DNA from 2 places in the Streptomyces sp. NPDC014656 genome. Region 2 is predicted to be linked to the other one. Evidence: riboswitches for the same ligand, from Rfam matches in the RefSeq annotation. Region 2 holds a riboswitch; the other holds the start of a gene.
The links. A riboswitch is a leader RNA that binds a small molecule or an ion and turns the genes downstream of it on or off. The one in region 2 is predicted to bind glycine.

Region 1: linked by a shared signal. The riboswitch ahead of gcvT (glycine cleavage system aminomethyltransferase GcvT) and the one ahead of gcvP (aminomethyl-transferring glycine dehydrogenase) in region 2 are both predicted to bind glycine.

What each region holds. Positions count from the first base shown of each region.
Region 1 covers NZ_JBIBZN010000002.1:68,045-71,442, reverse strand. Annotated here, with positions in the region: gene glyA (serine hydroxymethyltransferase) at 1-191, opposite strand, end outside; gene gcvH (glycine cleavage system protein GcvH) at 216-593, opposite strand; gene gcvT (glycine cleavage system aminomethyltransferase GcvT) at 671-1,786, opposite strand; glycine riboswitch at 1,948-2,047, opposite strand; gene ACF1ED_RS04205 (AAA family ATPase) at 2,224-2,883, shown strand; gene ACF1ED_RS04200 (enhanced serine sensitivity protein SseB) at 2,984-3,398, shown strand, end outside.
Region 2 covers NZ_JBIBZN010000017.1:9,974-13,371, reverse strand. Annotated here, with positions in the region: gene gcvP (aminomethyl-transferring glycine dehydrogenase) at 1-1,991, opposite strand, end outside; glycine riboswitch at 2,171-2,270, opposite strand; gene ACF1ED_RS30580 (PRC-barrel domain-containing protein) at 2,384-2,755, shown strand; gene ACF1ED_RS30575 (DNA polymerase IV) at 2,873-3,398, opposite strand, start outside.

The DNA.
Region 1 (3,398 bases), on a different contig from region 2:
TAGCGGCGGCCCGGGTAGCCCTCGGCGTACTTGTTGGTGAGGACGGAGCCCTGGGCCTCCATGACCGCGACCGGAGCGAAGTTCTCCGAGGCGATCATCTCGAGGGTGGACTGCTGGCGGCGGAGCTCGGCGTCGACGGCGGCGGCGACGTCCGGGTCCAGCTCGTGGAGGGGAGTGTTCAGAAGCGACATGAAGCGATCCCTAGGGGGTCTCGGTCAGCCTGCGGTGAAGGCGGTGTACTCGTCGGCGGAGAGCAGGTCGTCCTGCTCGGCCGTGAGGCGCACCTTGAACAGCCAGCCGCCCTCGAACGGAGCGGAGTTCACCAGCGACGGGTCGTCCACGACGTCCTGGTTCGCCTCGACGACCTCACCCGTCACCGGGGAGTACAGCTCGCTCACGGACTTGGTCGACTCCAGCTCGCCGCACTCCTCGCCCGCGGTGACGGTGGCGCCGACCTCGGGGAGCTGGACGTACACGATGTCGCCGAGCGCGTTCGCCGCGTGCTCGGTGATGCCGACGGTCGCGACGCCGTCAACGGCGTCCGTCAGCCACTCGTGCTCCTTGCTGTAGCGAAGCTGCTGGGGGTTGCTCATGACCTGATTCTCCTGGATCGGGGGAGTACTGATGTACGTGGGTCTTGCGGGGTGAGACGCCGGACGAGACGGATGCGTCACTTCTGGCGCTTGTAGAACGGCAGCGCCACGACCTCGTAGGGCTCGTGGGTGCCGCGGATGTCCACACCTACACCCGCGGTGCCGGGCGCGGCGTGCGCCGCGTCGACGTACGCCATCGCGATCGGCTTCCCGAGGGTCGGGGACGGCGCGCCCGAGGTGATCTCGCCGACGACCTCGCCGCCGGCGACGACCTGGAAGCCGGCGCGCGGGACGCGGCGGCCCTCGGCGACCAGGCCGACCAGCTTGCGCGGCGGGGCGGTCTCGGCGCGCCCGGCGGCGGCCTCCAGCGCCTCGCGCCCGACGAAGTCGCCCGGCTTCTCGAACTTCACGACCCGGCCCAGGCCCGCGTCGAAGGGGGTGAGGGCGGTGGTCAGCTCGTGGCCGTACAGCGGCATGCCCGCCTCCAGGCGGAGCGTGTCGCGGCAGGACAGGCCGCAGGGGATCAGGCCGACGCCCGCGCCCGCCTCGGTCAGCGCCTTCCAGACGCCCTCCGCGTGCTCCGGCTTCAGGAACAGCTCGAAGCCGTCCTCGCCGGTGTAGCCGGTCCGGGCGATCAGGGCCGGCACGCCGGCGACCGTGCCGGGCAGGCCGGCGTAGTACTTCAGCCCGTCCAGGTCGGCGTCGGTGACCGACTTCAGGATGCCGGGGGACTCCGGGCCCTGGACCGCGATCAGGGCGTAGGCGTCGCGGTCGTCGCGGACCTCGGCGTCGAAGCCTTCGGACCGGGCCACGAGCGCGTCCAGCACGATCTGGGCGTTGGAGGCGTTGGCGACGACCATGTACTCGGTCTCGCCGAGGCGGTAGACGATCAGGTCGTCGAGGATGCCGCCGTCCTCCTGGCAGATCATCGTGTAGCGGGCGCGGCCGTTGCCCACCGTGGAGATGTTGCCGACCAGCGCGTAGTCCAGCAGGTCGACGGCCTGCGGGCCGGTGACCGTGATCTCGCCCATGTGGGAGAGGTCGAAGAGGCCGGCCCGGGTGCGGACGGCGTTGTGCTCGTCGCGCTCACTGGCGTACCGCAGCGGCATGTCCCAGCCCGCGAAGTCGGTCATGGTCGCGCCCAGCGAACGATGCAGGGCATCGAGGGCGGTCAGGCGGGGGGCAGTGCTCATGGAAGGTGGCTCCCGGGTCCCAAGGGCGTGATCGGTGACGAAAACACATGACGGGCGAGGACGTCCTCCCCATCTGTCATGGAACCTGAGAGGTTCACCGGGGGCATCCCCGGCTTGCACCTTGGGTGGGGACACAGGGGTGTCCCGCTTTTCAGATCTGCCTCATCCACGCGGTACGGGGCCTGAGAGATTCAAGGGAGGGTCTTGCTCCTTCGGCGCCCGGACGGCCGAGGCCGTCCGGAACTCTCCCGCGCGGATTCGAGCGGCCGGTATGCGGTTGTGGGGCGCTGCTCGCGCCTGGCGCGCACATCATCGCACGCGGTGTCGGCGCCGCAAATCGCTTGTCTCGGATTACCGTTTCTTTACACTTCGTGGGCAAGGGTCTCCGTGAGGTCTCCCGGTACGCCTCCCGGGGTCCCGACAGGGGGAGAGCAGCGATGAGGATCCAGCACACCGGCGTCTTCGCCGGCGACGCCATACCGGCCCAGCGGGCCCGCGCCCGGACCCGCGGGCGCGGGCGCGTCGTGCGGGACCTGCGCGAGCGGGGAGGGCGCGGCCCGCGCGCCCTCACCTTCGCCGCCGGCGACGTCGTGGTCGTCTCCGGCCTGCCCGGCAGCGGCAAGTCCACCCTGCTGCGGCGGGCCGCCGAGGGCCGCGGCATCGACTCGCAGGACGCCCGGGAGCGCTGGGAGGCCCGGATGCCCCGCCTCCTGCCGTACGCCCTCTACCGCCCGCTGGTCCGGATCGCGCACTACGCCGGGCTGTACCGGGCCCTGCGCTCCGGCGCCGGGGTCGTCGTCCACGACTGCGGCACCCAGTCCTGGGTCCGCGGCTGGCTCGCCCGCTCCGCCGCCCGGCGCGGCCGCGCCCTCCACCTGGTCCTCCTCGACGTCGATCCGGACACCGCGCGGGACGGCCAGCGCGAGCGGGGCCGGGGGGTGTCGGCGTACGCCTTCGCCCGGCACCGCAGGGCCGTCGGCCGGCTCGTCGGCGCGGTCGAGTCGGGCCGGCTGCCGCGCGGCTGCGCCTCCGCCACCCTCCTCGACCGGGACGCCGCGACCGCCCTGCGCCGCATCGGCTTCCGCACCCCGGCGTGAGGTCCGCCCACCGGGTTCTGGTCACAGCCGGGGCGGGGCGGCGTTAGGGTGCTGCGGGACGGCCGGGACCAGGGCCGTACGAGAAGGGGACGGAACCACCGTGGACGTGACGTGGCCGGGCAACGAGCTGGAGGAGGCGCTGGCCGCCGCGCTCGGGCAGCCCGCGGCCGGAGGCCGGCTCATCGAGGTGCTCGGCCGCAGCCCCGTCTGGGTCCCGCTGCCCAACGGCGGCGGACCCGACAGCCCCGACCTGGACCTCGCCACCATGGAGATCGGCGGGGCGGCCTACGTCCCCGTCTACAGCTCCCAGGAGCAGTTCCTCGCCTGCGTCGGCGACCACATGTCCTTCACCGTCGCCCCCGCCCGTGACTTCGCCCGCGGTCTGCCCCCGCAGCTCGGCATCGCCGTGAACCCCGGCGGGGTCGTCGGCGTCCCGCTGCCCCCGCCCGCCGTCGCCGAGCTCTGCCGGGTCGGCCGCACCGCCCTCGACGGGCCCGCGAGCGGCGGCCGGGTCC
Region 2 (3,398 bases):
TGCTCCTCGAAGACGCCGTGCGTCGACGGGTAGGTGATCATCAGCACGGAGAGCTCGTCACGGTGCTGCTCGATCTTGGCGCGCAGGTCCTCGACGTCGACCTCGCCGTCCTCGGCGGTCTTCACGACGACGACCTTCATGCCGGCCATCACCGCGGAGGCGGCGTTGGTGCCGTGCGCGGAGGACGGGATGAGGCAGACGGTGCGCTGCTCGTCGCCGTTGGCGCGGTGGTAGGCGCGGACCGCGAGGAGACCGGCCAGCTCGCCCTGCGAACCGGCGTTCGGCTGGATCGAGACCTTGTCGTAGCCGGTGACCTCGGCCAGGCGCTCCTCCAGCTCGGTGATGAGCGTGACGTAGCCCTGGGCCTGGTCGATCGGCGCGAAGGGGTGGATCTGGCCGAACTCGGGCCAGGTCACCGGCTCCATCTCGGTGGTCGCGTTCAGCTTCATGGTGCAGGAGCCGAGCGGGATCATGCCGCGGTCGAGCGCGTAGTCGCGGTCGGAGAGGCGGCGCAGGTAGCGCAGCATCGCGGTCTCGGAGCGGTGCGCGTGGAAGACCGGGTGGGTCAGGTACGCGTCGGAGCGCAGCAGGCCGGCCGGGATGCCGTCCTCGGTGGCGGCGTCCAGCGCCTCGACGTCGCCGGTCACGCCGAAGGCGGCCCAGACGGCGGCGAGCTGCTCGCGGCCGGTGGTCTCGTCGCAGGAGACCGAGACCCGGTCGGCGTCCACGCGGTACAGGTTGACGCCGGCCTCGCGGGCGGCGGCGACGACGGCGTCGGCACGGCCCGGCACGCGGGCGGTGAGCGTGTCGAAGAAGGCGCCCTGGGTGAGCTCGACGCCCCCGGCGGTCAGACCGGCGGCGAGGATCGCGGCGTACCGGTGGGTGCGCTGCGCGATCTGCTTCAGGCCGTCCGGGCCGTGGTAGACGGCGTACATGCCGGCCATGACGGCGAGGAGCACCTGGGCGGTGCAGATGTTGCTGGTGGCCTTCTCGCGGCGGATGTGCTGCTCGCGGGTCTGCAGGGCGAGGCGGTACGCCTTGTTGCCGTCGGCGTCGACGGAGACGCCGACGAGGCGGCCGGGCAGGGAGCGGGCGTGCTTGTCCTGGACGGCCATGTAGCCGGCGTGCGGGCCGCCGAAGCCCATCGGGACGCCGAAGCGCTGGGTGGTGCCGACGGCGATGTCGGCGCCGAGCGAGCCGGGCGAGACGAGCAGGGTGAGCGCGAGCAGGTCGGCGGCGACGGTCACGATCGCGCCGAGCTCGTGGGCGGCGTCGATCAGCGGCTTGATGTCGCGGACGCCGCCGGAGGCACCGGGGTACTGGAGGAGCACGCCGAAGACGCCGCGCTCGGCGATCTCGGCCGGGATGCCCTCGGAGAGGTCGGCGACGACCACCTCGACGCCGGTCGGCTCGGCGCGGGTCTCGATGACGGCGATGGTCTGCGGCAGGGCGTCGGCGTCGACGAGGAAGACGCCGTTCTTCACCTTGCCGACGCGGCGCGAGAGCGACATGGCCTCGGCGGCGGCGGTGCCCTCGTCGAGGAGGGAGGCGCCGGAGGTCGGCAGGCCGGTGAGGTCGGCGACCATCGTCTGGAAGTTGAGCAGCGCCTCCAGGCGGCCCTGCGAGATCTCCGGCTGGTAGGGCGTGTACGCCGTGTACCAGGCCGGGTTCTCCATGACGTTGCGGAGGATGACCGGCGGCGTGAAGGTGCCGTAGTAGCCGAGGCCGATCATCGGGGCGAGGACCTCGTTGCGACCGGCGAGGGCGCGCAGCTCGGCGAGGACCTCGGCCTCGGTGCGGGCACCGGGCAGGTCCAGCGCCTCGGCGTTCTTGATGACGTCCGGCACCGCGGCGGCCGTCAGCTCGTCGAGGGAGCCGTATCCGACCTGCGCGAGCATCTTGGCCCGCGCCTCGGCGTCGGGTCCGATGTGCCGCTGCTCGAAAGGGATGCCCTGTTCGAGCTCGGAGAGCGGGGTGCGGTTGGCGGTCATGATGCGGGGGCCTCCTGGTCGTCACGACCTGCGAGGGGCACCACGGCGCGGGTGCCCGGACGGCCTCCCCCTCTGTCATCTCAACCTGAGAGCTTCACCGGCACGCCCGTGGGCACGCCGGCTTTCACCGTCGGTGAGGGCGGGTGCCGTCGGACTCCCGCCCTGCTTTCCAGAGTGACCTCGCCCGCGCGGTACCGGGTGCCTGAGAGATTCCGGGGAGGATTTGCTCCTTCGGCGCCACCGGAAACCCTCTCCGATGGACTCTCCCGCACGGTGTCGACAGCCACAGCCAGCCTACCAGCGCGGTTGTCGCCCTCATCGCTCAAGTGGCCGACATCCCAGTTGTGCACTTTCGTAGGGGTGTAGAGCAGTTGCGACCAGTTGGAGGGACCGTGCAGACCGACATCGATCCGCGCAGCCTGATCGGCCGCAAGGCGTTCGACCGGAACGGACACAAGATCGGAACCGTGGACGAGGTGTACCTGGACGACGCGACCGGCGTCCCCGAGTGGGCGGCCGTCCGCACCGGCCTGTTCAGCAGGGACGCCTTCGTCCCGCTGGAGCCCAGCGAACTGGCCGACGACGGCCTCCACATCCCCTTCGAACGCTCCCTCATCAAGGACGCGCCGGACTTCGGCGTGGGCCGCCACCTCTCCCCCGAGCAGGAGCTCCAGCTCTACCGCCACTACGAGCTGACGCTGCCGCCCCCGCCGGCGCAGATCCCCGACTTCGGGCGGCTGGCCGGCCAGGACGACGCGGCCTAGGAGAACGCGACGCGGGAAAGAACGCGGCACGGGACGCCCCGCCCCGGAGAAACCCGCGCAGAGCCCTCCCGACGCCCCCGGAAGGGCTCACCCACCCGCCCGGACACCCCCGGGGGGTCACGCGCCCGTGCGGACGGCCGGGGCGGCCCCCTCCGCCCCCGTCACCCCGCCGGGCACCAGCGGCAGCGGATCCGCGGGCTCCAGCTCCGGATCGTCCACCGCGAAGGTCCGCACCCGCCCCGGAGCCGTACTCCCCGGCTCCTCGAAGCGGACGGTGACCCGGCCGAGCCCGCTGCCCTGCACCCACCCCGCCCCGAGGACCGCGTGCCGCACGTCGTGCCCCGGGGCCCACCGCCGCGTCGCGGGTCCGGTGGCCGTCGGCGGCGCGTCGGCCGGGTACCCGGAGACCTCCTCCGGCCCGCTCTCCCCCACGTCCGCGGCCACGGCGGCACCCGGCGCCCCGGCACCCTCACCCGCACCCGCACCCGCACCCGCACCCGCCCCGGCGTCCCCCACCGCCGCCCCGCCCCCGGTCCCCGCCCCGGCCTGCGCGAACAGGTCCTCCTGCGTGTAATCGGCCAGCCCGCTCACCCCCACGCCCAGCAGCCGCACCCCGCCCGTCGTGTCCACCAGCTCCAGCAGC